2 regions of the Sphingomonas morindae genome follow, and region 2 is predicted to be linked to the other one. Evidence: predicted binding sites of a transcription regulator. Region 2 holds the regulator's gene; the other holds the start of a gene.
What was found. The regulator LexA, encoded in region 2, represses DNA repair genes until DNA is damaged. The targets are predictions, from matches to a motif close to GTTCCNCNCTTGTTCT.
Positions count from the first base shown of each region.

Region 1: LHA26_RS12335 (PA0069 family radical SAM protein) is a predicted target of LexA. The motif match lies at 1,496-1,511, and genes of this name have one in related genera.

Region 1 covers NZ_CP084930.1:2,517,786-2,522,189, reverse strand. The annotation lists gene pncB (nicotinate phosphoribosyltransferase) at 1-287, shown strand, start outside; gene LHA26_RS12350 (GNAT family acetyltransferase) at 289-765, shown strand; gene LHA26_RS12345 (DUF3224 domain-containing protein) at 747-1,151, opposite strand; gene LHA26_RS12340 (VOC family protein) at 1,148-1,474, opposite strand; gene LHA26_RS12335 (PA0069 family radical SAM protein) at 1,598-2,671, shown strand; gene LHA26_RS12330 (Rieske (2Fe-2S) protein) at 2,700-3,059, shown strand; gene LHA26_RS12325 (cysteine hydrolase family protein) at 3,049-3,627, opposite strand; gene LHA26_RS12320 (sensor histidine kinase) at 3,697-4,380, opposite strand; gene LHA26_RS12315 (Crp/Fnr family transcriptional regulator) at 4,377-4,404, opposite strand, start outside.
Region 2 covers NZ_CP084930.1:2,159,770-2,164,173, forward strand. The annotation lists gene LHA26_RS10580 (ComEC/Rec2 family competence protein) at 1-1,547, shown strand, start outside; gene lexA (transcriptional repressor LexA) at 1,668-2,330, opposite strand; gene LHA26_RS10590 (molybdopterin molybdotransferase MoeA) at 2,400-3,584, opposite strand; gene moaC (cyclic pyranopterin monophosphate synthase MoaC) at 3,581-4,051, opposite strand; gene trpC (indole-3-glycerol phosphate synthase TrpC) at 4,048-4,404, opposite strand, start outside.

The DNA of each region.
Region 1 (4,404 bases), 360 kb from region 2:
TGGACGTCGATTCGATCGAGGCCTGCTATCGCCACTTCGCCGGGCGGGTGCGGCTGAGCTTCGGCTGGGGCACCAACCTCACCAATGATTTCCGCGGCTGCGATCCCGAAGGCGGCCATGCGCTGGATCCGATCTCGCTGGTCTGCAAGGTCACCGAGGTGGACGGACGGCCGGCGGTGAAGCTCTCCGACAATCCGGAAAAGGCGACCGGCGATCCCGAGGCCATCGCCCGCTATTTGCGGGTGTTCGGCGCGCGCGGCCACCAGCGCGCCGCGGTGGAGGTCTGACATGACGGCGCCGCTCCCGCCGATCCGGCCCGCCCGTCCCGAGGACGAGGCCGCGATCGTGGCGCTGTGGCAGGCCTGCGGGCTCACCACCGCCTATAATGATCCGCTGCGCGACCTGCGCTTCGCCATGGCGGGGCCGGCCTCCTGCGTGCTGGTGGCGGCGGACGCGGCGCCGATCGGCACCGTGATGGTCGGCCATGACGGGCATCGCGGCTGGCTCTATTATGTCGCGACCGCGCCGGCCTGGCGCCGCCGGGGCCTGGGCCGCGCGCTCATCGCCGCGGGCGAGGCATGGCTGGCGGCCCAGGGCGTTCCCAAGGTGCAGCTGATGATCCGGCCAAACAATGCGGCGGTCGCCGGCTTCTACGCCGCGCTCGGCTATGAGGACACGCCGCGCCGGATCATGGCGCGCTGGCTCGCCCCGGCTGGCGAGCCCCAGGGCTCGGACGAGGCCGCCCCTCACGCCTCGAACCCATAGTCGAACCGGTAACGATGCACGCCCGCCTCGAGGCGGATGGTCATCGTGCCGGCAAGGCCCGCCAGCGCGCCCGTCGCCGAACCCGGCACCACCTGAACGGCCAGGCTCTGCGCCCCGTGCGACCGCGTGCCGCTGTGCTGGAGCACGAAGCCGCCGCGCCGCCCGCCCAGCGTCGCGGTGACACGTTCGAGCGCGACATAGCCGCCGCTGCCGGCCGCCGCGTCGATCACGCTCAGCATCTCGCCCTGGCTCCCGCCCGCCAGATCGCCCGTGTAGATCTTGCTGATCGCCGCCCGCTCCAGCCCGCCCACGGCCTCGGCGAGCGGCGTGCGCTGCACGTCGAACGCGCCTTCCGCCCGCGCCGGGGCGGCGCCCTCGGCCTTCATTCTTCCACCCAGGCGGCCAGGACGTTGCCGGCGGGATCGCGGAAGTGGAAGCGCCGGCCGCCGGGGAAGGAGAAGGCCGGGCGCACGATCGCCCCGCCCGCCGCCACCACCGCCGCTTCGGCCGCGGCGAGATCGGCCACCGCGATCACCGGCAGCGGCGCCGCGCCGCCCGCGCCATCCAGCCCGAGATCGACATCGCCGCTGACGGTGGCGGCATAGTCCGGCCCGAACGCCTGCATCCGCCACCCAAACACGGCTTCGTAAAAGGCCCGCGCGGCGGCGACATCGCCCGCCCCCAGCTCGACATAGTTGATCCGCGCCACGCTGATTCCCCCCTCGGCCCTGTTGCCAGTTTGTTCTCATATCGGGGCGCGTTTGTCAAGGCCGTGCGTGACGTCCGTGTTCCTGCTATGTTCGCGCTTACCGGGCGGGAGAAGGAGCAAGCCATGTCCGCGATTTCGGGCCGAGGGGCCACCGTCAACCAGGGCAGCGCCCGCTTCGCCCTCCCCGCGCGCGAGGCGGATGGCGATTGGCTGGACGCGCGCGACTCGCTGGACGGCGCGGCGCCGCCGCTGCGCACCAGCGTCACGCCGGAGCGGGCGCGCACCATCATCAGCCGCAACCAGTCGCCCGACATCGGCTTCGATCGCTCGATCAATCCCTATCGCGGCTGCGAGCATGGCTGCATCTATTGCTTCGCGCGCCCGACCCACGCCTTTCACGATCTCTCGCCCGGCCTCGATTTCGAGACGCGCCTCTTCGCCAAGCCCGAGGCCGCGACGCTGCTGCGGCGCGAGCTGGCGGCGCCCGGCTATGTCTGCAAGCCGATCGCCTTCGGGACCAACACCGATCCCTATCAGCCGATCGAGCGCGACCATCGGCTGACCCGCGCCTGTCTCGAACTGCTCGCCGAGACGGGGCATCCCGTCACCATCACCACCAAGTCCGATCGGGTGCTGCGCGATCTCGATCTGCTCCACGCCATGGCGCGGCAGGAGCTGGTGTCGGTCTGCCTGTCGATCACCTCGCTCGATCCCCGCACCGCGCGCACGCTCGAGCCGCGCGCGCCGCATCCGGCGCGGCGGCTCGCGGCGGTGCGGCGGCTGGCCGAGGCCGGCGTGCCGGTGCAGGTGTCGATCGCGCCGATCGTGCCCCAGATCACCGATCACGAGATCGAGGCGCTGGTCGCGGCGGCGGCGGCGGCGGGCGCGCGCGGCATCGGCTTCATCCCCGTCCGCCTGCCGCACGAGGTCGCGCCGCTGTTCCGCGCCTGGCTCGATGCGCATTATCCCGATCGCGCCGCCAAGGTGATGGCGGTGATCCAGGCGATGCGCGGCGGGCGCGACAATGATCCCGGCTTCCACAGCCGGATGCGCGGCCAGGGGCCGTGGGCGGCGCTGATCGCGCAGCGCGTGACGGTGGCGGCGCGGCGGCACGGCCTCGGCCGCGAGCGGATCATGCTCCGCACCGATCGCTTCCGGCCGCCGCTGCTGCCCGGCACGCAAATGTCGCTGTTCTGAGCGGCGCGGCGGCGCTAGCGCGGCGGCCATGTCCGACACGCGCCTGTTCGAAACGCCGCCCGGCGTCCGCCTGATCGATCTCGCCGCGCTCCCGGCCGGCGCGGCGCGCGGCTTCGTGCTGCAGATGCGCGCGGGCCGCTTCCACGGCTTTGTCGTCCGCACCGCGCAGGGCGTGCAGGGCTATGTCGATCGCTGCCCCCATGCCGGGCTTCCGCTGGTGCGCACGCTGGATGCCTATCTCACCCCGGATGGCACGCTGATCCAATGCGCCTGGCACGCCGCGCTGTTCCGCATCGAGGACGGGCTGTGCGTCGGCGGGCCCTGCACGGGGCAGCGCCTCACCCCCTGGCCGGTGCGGATCGCGGGCGACGCGGTCCTTACCGCCTGAGCCACGCCGCCAGCGTCTCGGCGCTGCTGGGGCGGGTGTCCGCGCCCATCGTCTTCTCCATGACGCCGAGCGCCCAGTCGCGATGCGGCGCCTCCTCGCTCGCCACCACGTCGCGCGGCACCCAGAGATCATAGTGCCGCATATGCGCATCGGCGGCGGTGAACAGCACGCAGATATCGGCGGCGATCCCCGTGAGGATCAGGCGCGAGACATTGAGCCTCGGCAGCAGCACCGGCAGGTTGGTCGCGTAGAAGCCCGAAAATTGCGGCTTGATGACAAAATAATCCTCCGAGCGTGGCCGCAGCCGCGCCACCATGGCGCGGCCCCGGCTGTCGTCGCGCAGGCAATGCTCGACGATCCGCTCGCGATCGGAATGCCACTGGTCGAAATTGTCGTTCACATAGACGATCGGCACGTCCGCCGCGCGCGCCGCCTCGACGAGCGTCTCGAGCGGCGCCAGTATCGCCGCGACCGTCTCCGCCAGCGCCGCGCCGCCCTCGAAGGCGAGATCGTTGATCATGTCGATGATCAGCAGCGCCGTCGCCGATGTCCGTTCCTCCTCGCCCATGCCATGCTCCCTATTGTCGCACGGGCATAGCGGACGCGCGCGGCGCCGCCGCTGATCCAGGCTAGCGGCTCAGGCCGACATGCGGCAATCGAGGGGCAGCCGGATCTGGCAGGCCAGCCCCTCGCGGCGGTAATCGAGCGAGGTGGTGCCCGAAAGCTCGTAGGCGATCGCGTTTTCGAGCAGCTCGGTGCCGAAGCCGCGCCGCCCGGCGGCGACCAGCGGCACGTCGCATTGCTCGCGCCACGCGATCAGGATGCCCGGCGCGCCGCCCTGGCGATCCAGCGACCAGCCGATCGCGATCCGCCCGGCAGCCGCCGCCAGCGCCCCGAACTTGACGGCGTTGGTGGCAAGCTCGTGCACCGCGAGCCCGATCAGCTCGGCCGGCTTGGCCTTGAGCCGGATCTCGGGCCCGGAAAGCTCGATGGTGCCGATCGGCAGGCTGCCCACGGTCGACAGTTCGTCGGTGATGAGCGAGCCCAGATCCACGCCCAGCCCCGGCGCGCGCACCAGCGCCGCCTGCACCCGCCCCAGCGCGGCCAGCCGCCCATCGAGATGCTGCTGATAATCCTCCACCGTCTCGACGCTCTCGGCCGAGCGGCGCGCGATCGAGCGGACGATGGCGAGCGTGTTGCGCACGCGGTGCTGCAATTCCTGCCGCGCGGCGAGCAGATCCGCCGCCAGCACCGCCTCGCGACGGCGGGCCGCCGCCAGCGCGACGCGCAGCGCGTGGAGTTCGCTCTCCTCGTCGATCATGCCGCGCCCAGCGCCACCACCTGC
Region 2 (4,404 bases):
GGTTCGCCGGGCTGGGCGCGAGCGGTCGCGTGCTGGATCGGCCGGTGCGGCTGGCGGGGGTGCCGTCGCGCGGGCTCGAGGCCCGGCTGGGCGCGGCGCGCCGGGCGCTGGGCGCGCGCATCCTGGCGCGGGTGCCGGGCGCGGCGGGGGCGGTGGCGGTGGCGCTGGCGACGGGGGATACCGGCGCGATCGCGCCGGACGATGCCGAGGCGTTCCGTCGCTCGGGTCTGGCGCATCTCCTGTCGGTGAGCGGGCTGCATCTCAGCGCCATGGTCGGCGCCACCATCTTCGCGGCGCGGCGCCTGCTGGCGCTGCTCCCCTGGCTGGCGCTGCGCATCGCCGTGCCGCTGCTGGCCTCCGCGCTGGGGGCGGTGGCGGGCAGCCTCTATACGGTGCTCACCGGATCGGCGGTGCCGACGCTGCGCGCGCTGATCGCGGCACTGCTGGTGCTGGCGGGCGCGGCGCTGGGGCGGGAGGCGATCACGCTGCGGCTGGTCGCGAGCGGCGCGCTGCTGGTGCTGATCGCCTGGCCCGATCAGGCGGCGGGGCCGAGCTTCCAGCTCAGCTTCGCGGCGGTGCTGGCGCTGGTCGCCCTGTATGAGGCCGCGCCGGTGCGACGCCATCTGGCGCCGCGGCCCGAGCCCGCCGTCCGGCGATGGGCGCGCGCCGGGGCGGGGCTGTTGCTGGCGGGGCTGGTGGTGGAGGCGGCGCTGATGCCGATCGCCATCTACCATTTCCACCGCGCGGGCTTTTACGGCGCGCTCGCCAATCTCGTCGCGATCCCGCTGACCAGCGCGGTGGTGATGCCGGCCGAGGCGCTGGCGCTGCTGCTGGAGCCGCTCGGGCTCGCCGCGCCGGCCTGGTGGGTGGTCGCGCAGGCGCTCGCGCTGCTGCTCTGGCTCGCACGGCGCGTGGCGCTGCTGCCGGGAGCGGTGGCGCTGGTCCCCGATATGAGCCGAACGGCCTTCGCGCTGATCGTCGCGGGCGGGCTGTGGCTGGCGCTGTGGCGCACGCGGGCGCGGGTTGCGGGCCTGGTGCCGCTGATCGCCGGGCTCGGCCTCATCGCCGCGACGCCGCCGGTCGATCTGGTGGTGACCGCGGACGGCCGCCATGTCGCGCTGCGTCGCGCCGATGGGTCGCTCGCGCTGCTCCGCGCGCGCACCGGCGACTATGTGCGCGGCGCGCTCGCCGAACTGGGCGGGCAGGAGAGCGCGGCGGCGCTGGCGTGGGAGGCGCTGCCCGAAGGGCGGTGCAGCGCCGATTTGTGCCTCGCCGAGCGGGCGGCGGCCGGTCGGCGCTGGCGCATCGCGGCGACGCGCAGCGCCTATCCGCTGCGGCGCGCGGCGCTGGCGCCGGTCTGCGCCTGGGCGGATATCATGGTCAGCGAGCGGCGGCTTCCGGGCTGGTGCCGGCCGCGCTGGCTCAAGGCGGATGCCGCGCTGCTCGCCCGCACGGGCGGCCTCGCGATCCGCCTCGCCCCGCCGCGGATCGATACCGTCGCCGCCTGGGCGGCGGGCAAGCCCTGGGCGGACTCGCCCGTGCGTTGACGGGTGTCGTCTCGAGCCCGGCACAGCGCGCGGGCGGGCGAGACGGCGGGCGCTTTTGGAGCCGGCCGCAGCGTGGGCGCGTCACGCCGTGCGTGGCGCTCGCGCCGCAGCGCGGGCGGATCAGTAGCGGCGCAGCAGCCCCGAAAGCCGGCCCTGCACGCGCACCTGGCCCGGCTCGTAGCGTTGCGCGCTGTAGCTGCGATTGGCGGGATCGAGCCGGATCATCTGGCCCTCGCGGCGGAAAAATTTGAGCGTCGCCTCGCTCTCGTCGATCAGCGCGACCACGATCTCGCCGTCACGCGCGGTCTCGGTGCGGCGGATAAGCGCGTAGTCGCCATCGAGAATGCCGGCCTCGATCATCGAATCGCCGGCGACCTCGAGCGCATAATGTTCGCCCGGCCCGAGCAGCGCGGCGGGAACGGGCAGTGTCGCCTGGCCTTCCAGCGCCTCGATCGGGAGGCCGGCGGCGATGCGCCCGTGCAGCGGCAGTTCCACCACGCTGTCGTTCGCGGCGCGGGGCAGCGGACGCGGCGCCTCGGCCAGCGGCGCGGCCTTGGCGGGGATGGTGCGCTCGGGCATCTTCACCACCTCGAGCGCCCGCGCGCGATTGGGCAGGCGGCGGATGAAGCTGCGCTCCTCCAGCGCCCGGATCAACCGGTGCACGCCGGACTTGGATTTGAGATCCAAGGCGGCCTTCATCTCCTCGAACGAGGGCGAAACGCCATCCGCCTCAAGCCGATCATGGATGAAGAGGAGCAGCTCATGTTGCTTGCGCGTCAGCATTGGAAACCCCGCATCCAGGAACGGATGGCGAACGTATAAGAAACCGTTCGGGGCGTGTCAACGTACCGATCAGGCGAAATCGAGCAAAGCCGCCGAGTCGCCGATCGCCGCCGACGGCGCATGGGGGGGGCGGACGATCAGCCCGTCGGCCGCCGCCAGCGCCAGCAGCGCCGCCGAATCCTGTCCATCGGGTGCGAACGCGGTGTCGCCCTCCAGCCGCGCGCGCAGATAGTCCGCGCGCACGCCCGTCGCGGGCAGCGCCGCGCCCAGCCGCACCGTGCGCGGGCGCGGCCAGGGATGGGCGCTGCCGGCGAGGTGCGCGAGCAGCGGCAGCAGGAACAGCGTCGCGGTCACATAGGCGGAGACGGGGTTGCCGGGCAGGCCCAGCACCACCGCGCCGCCGAGGCGGCCGGCGAGCAGCGGCTTACCCGGCCGCATCGCCACCCGCCAGAAATCCAGCGTCGCCCCGGCTTCGGTCAGCGCCGGGCGGATCAGATCATGATCGCCGACCGAGGCGCCGCCGGTGGTGACGATCACGTCTGCCTCGCGCGCGGCCTCGCGGAACGCCTGCGCGATCTGGGCGAGATCGTCAGGGATGATGCCGCGATCCGCCACGATCGCGCGCGGCCCGATCAGCGCCGTCAGCATCGGCGAGTTGGAGGCGGGAAGCTGGGCGCCCGCCAGCGGCGCGCCTGGCGGCACCAGCTCGTCGCCGGTCGCGATCAGCGCCAGCCGCGGCAGGCGGCCGACCGAGAGCGTGCCATGGCCGCCGATCGCGGCCAGCGCCAGCCGCCGCGCCTCGATCCGCGCGCCGGCCTCGATCAGCACCCGCCCCTCGGCGAAATCGGTCGCGCGGGGGCGGATATTGCCGCCCGGCCCGCGCGGCCCCTCGCCGGCCATCACCAGCCGCGTGCCCTCGCGTGCGGCTTCTTCCTGGATGAGCACGCAATCCGCGCCCTCAGGCACCGGCGCTCCGGTGAAGATGCGCGCCGCCTCGCCCGGCGCCAGCGGGCGGCCAAGGCCGCCGCCGGCGGCGCTTTCGCCCACCACGCGCCACGGGCCGGGCCGTTCTGCGTAGCGGATCGCATAGCCGTCCATGGCCGAGAGCGCCGCCGCGGGCTGGTCGCGCCGGGCGAGCACCGGCGCCGCCGCGTACCGCCCGGCGGCGAGGCCAAGCGCGACCGTTTCGGCGGCGAGCGGCGGGGCGAGCGCGAGCAGACGCGCCTGTGCCTCGGCGACGGGCAGCAGGCTCATGCCGCCCGCCACGGGCCCGAGCGACCGCCCGATTTGGCGAGCAGCCGCACCGCCTCGATCGTCATGCCGCGATCCGCCGCCTTCACCATGTCGTAGAGCGTCAGCAGCGCCACCGAGACGGCGGTCAGCGCCTCCATCTCCACCCCGGTGCCGTGGGTGGTGCGCACCGTGGCGGTGGCGGTCACGGCGGCGGGTTCCAGCACCAGCTCCAGCGTCACCCCGTCGAGCGGCAGCGGGTGGCACAGCGGGATCAGATCGGCGGTGCGCTTGGCCGCCATGATGCCGGCGATCCGCGCCACCGCCAGCACATCGCCCTTCGCGGTCGCGCCCTCGCGGATCAGCGTGGCGGTCGCCTCGGCCATGGTGATGCGGCCGCTGGCGGTCGCCTCGCGCGCGGTGCGGGGCTTGTCCGACACGTCCACCATGCGCGCGGCGCCGGCTTCGTCGATATGGGTGAGGCCGCTCACCCGATCAGCTCGGCCGTGGCGCGGGCGAGATCGGGCTGGCGCATCAGCGTCTCGCCGATCAGGAAGCGGCGCACGCCGAGCGCGGCGAGGCGATCCAGATCGGCGCGGGACGCAAGCCCGCTCTCGGCGACCAGCGCGACATCGTCGGGCACGTGGCGCAACAGCCGCTCGGTGCGCGCGAGATCGACGGAAAAGTCCCGCAGATCGCGATTATTGACGCCGATAAGCCGCGATCGCAGCCGCAGCGCCCGGGCAAGCTCGGCCTCGTCATGCACCTCGATCAGCACATCCATGCCGAGCGCGAAGGCGGCGGACTCGATCTCGGCGAGCTGGCCATCGTCGAGCGCGGCGAC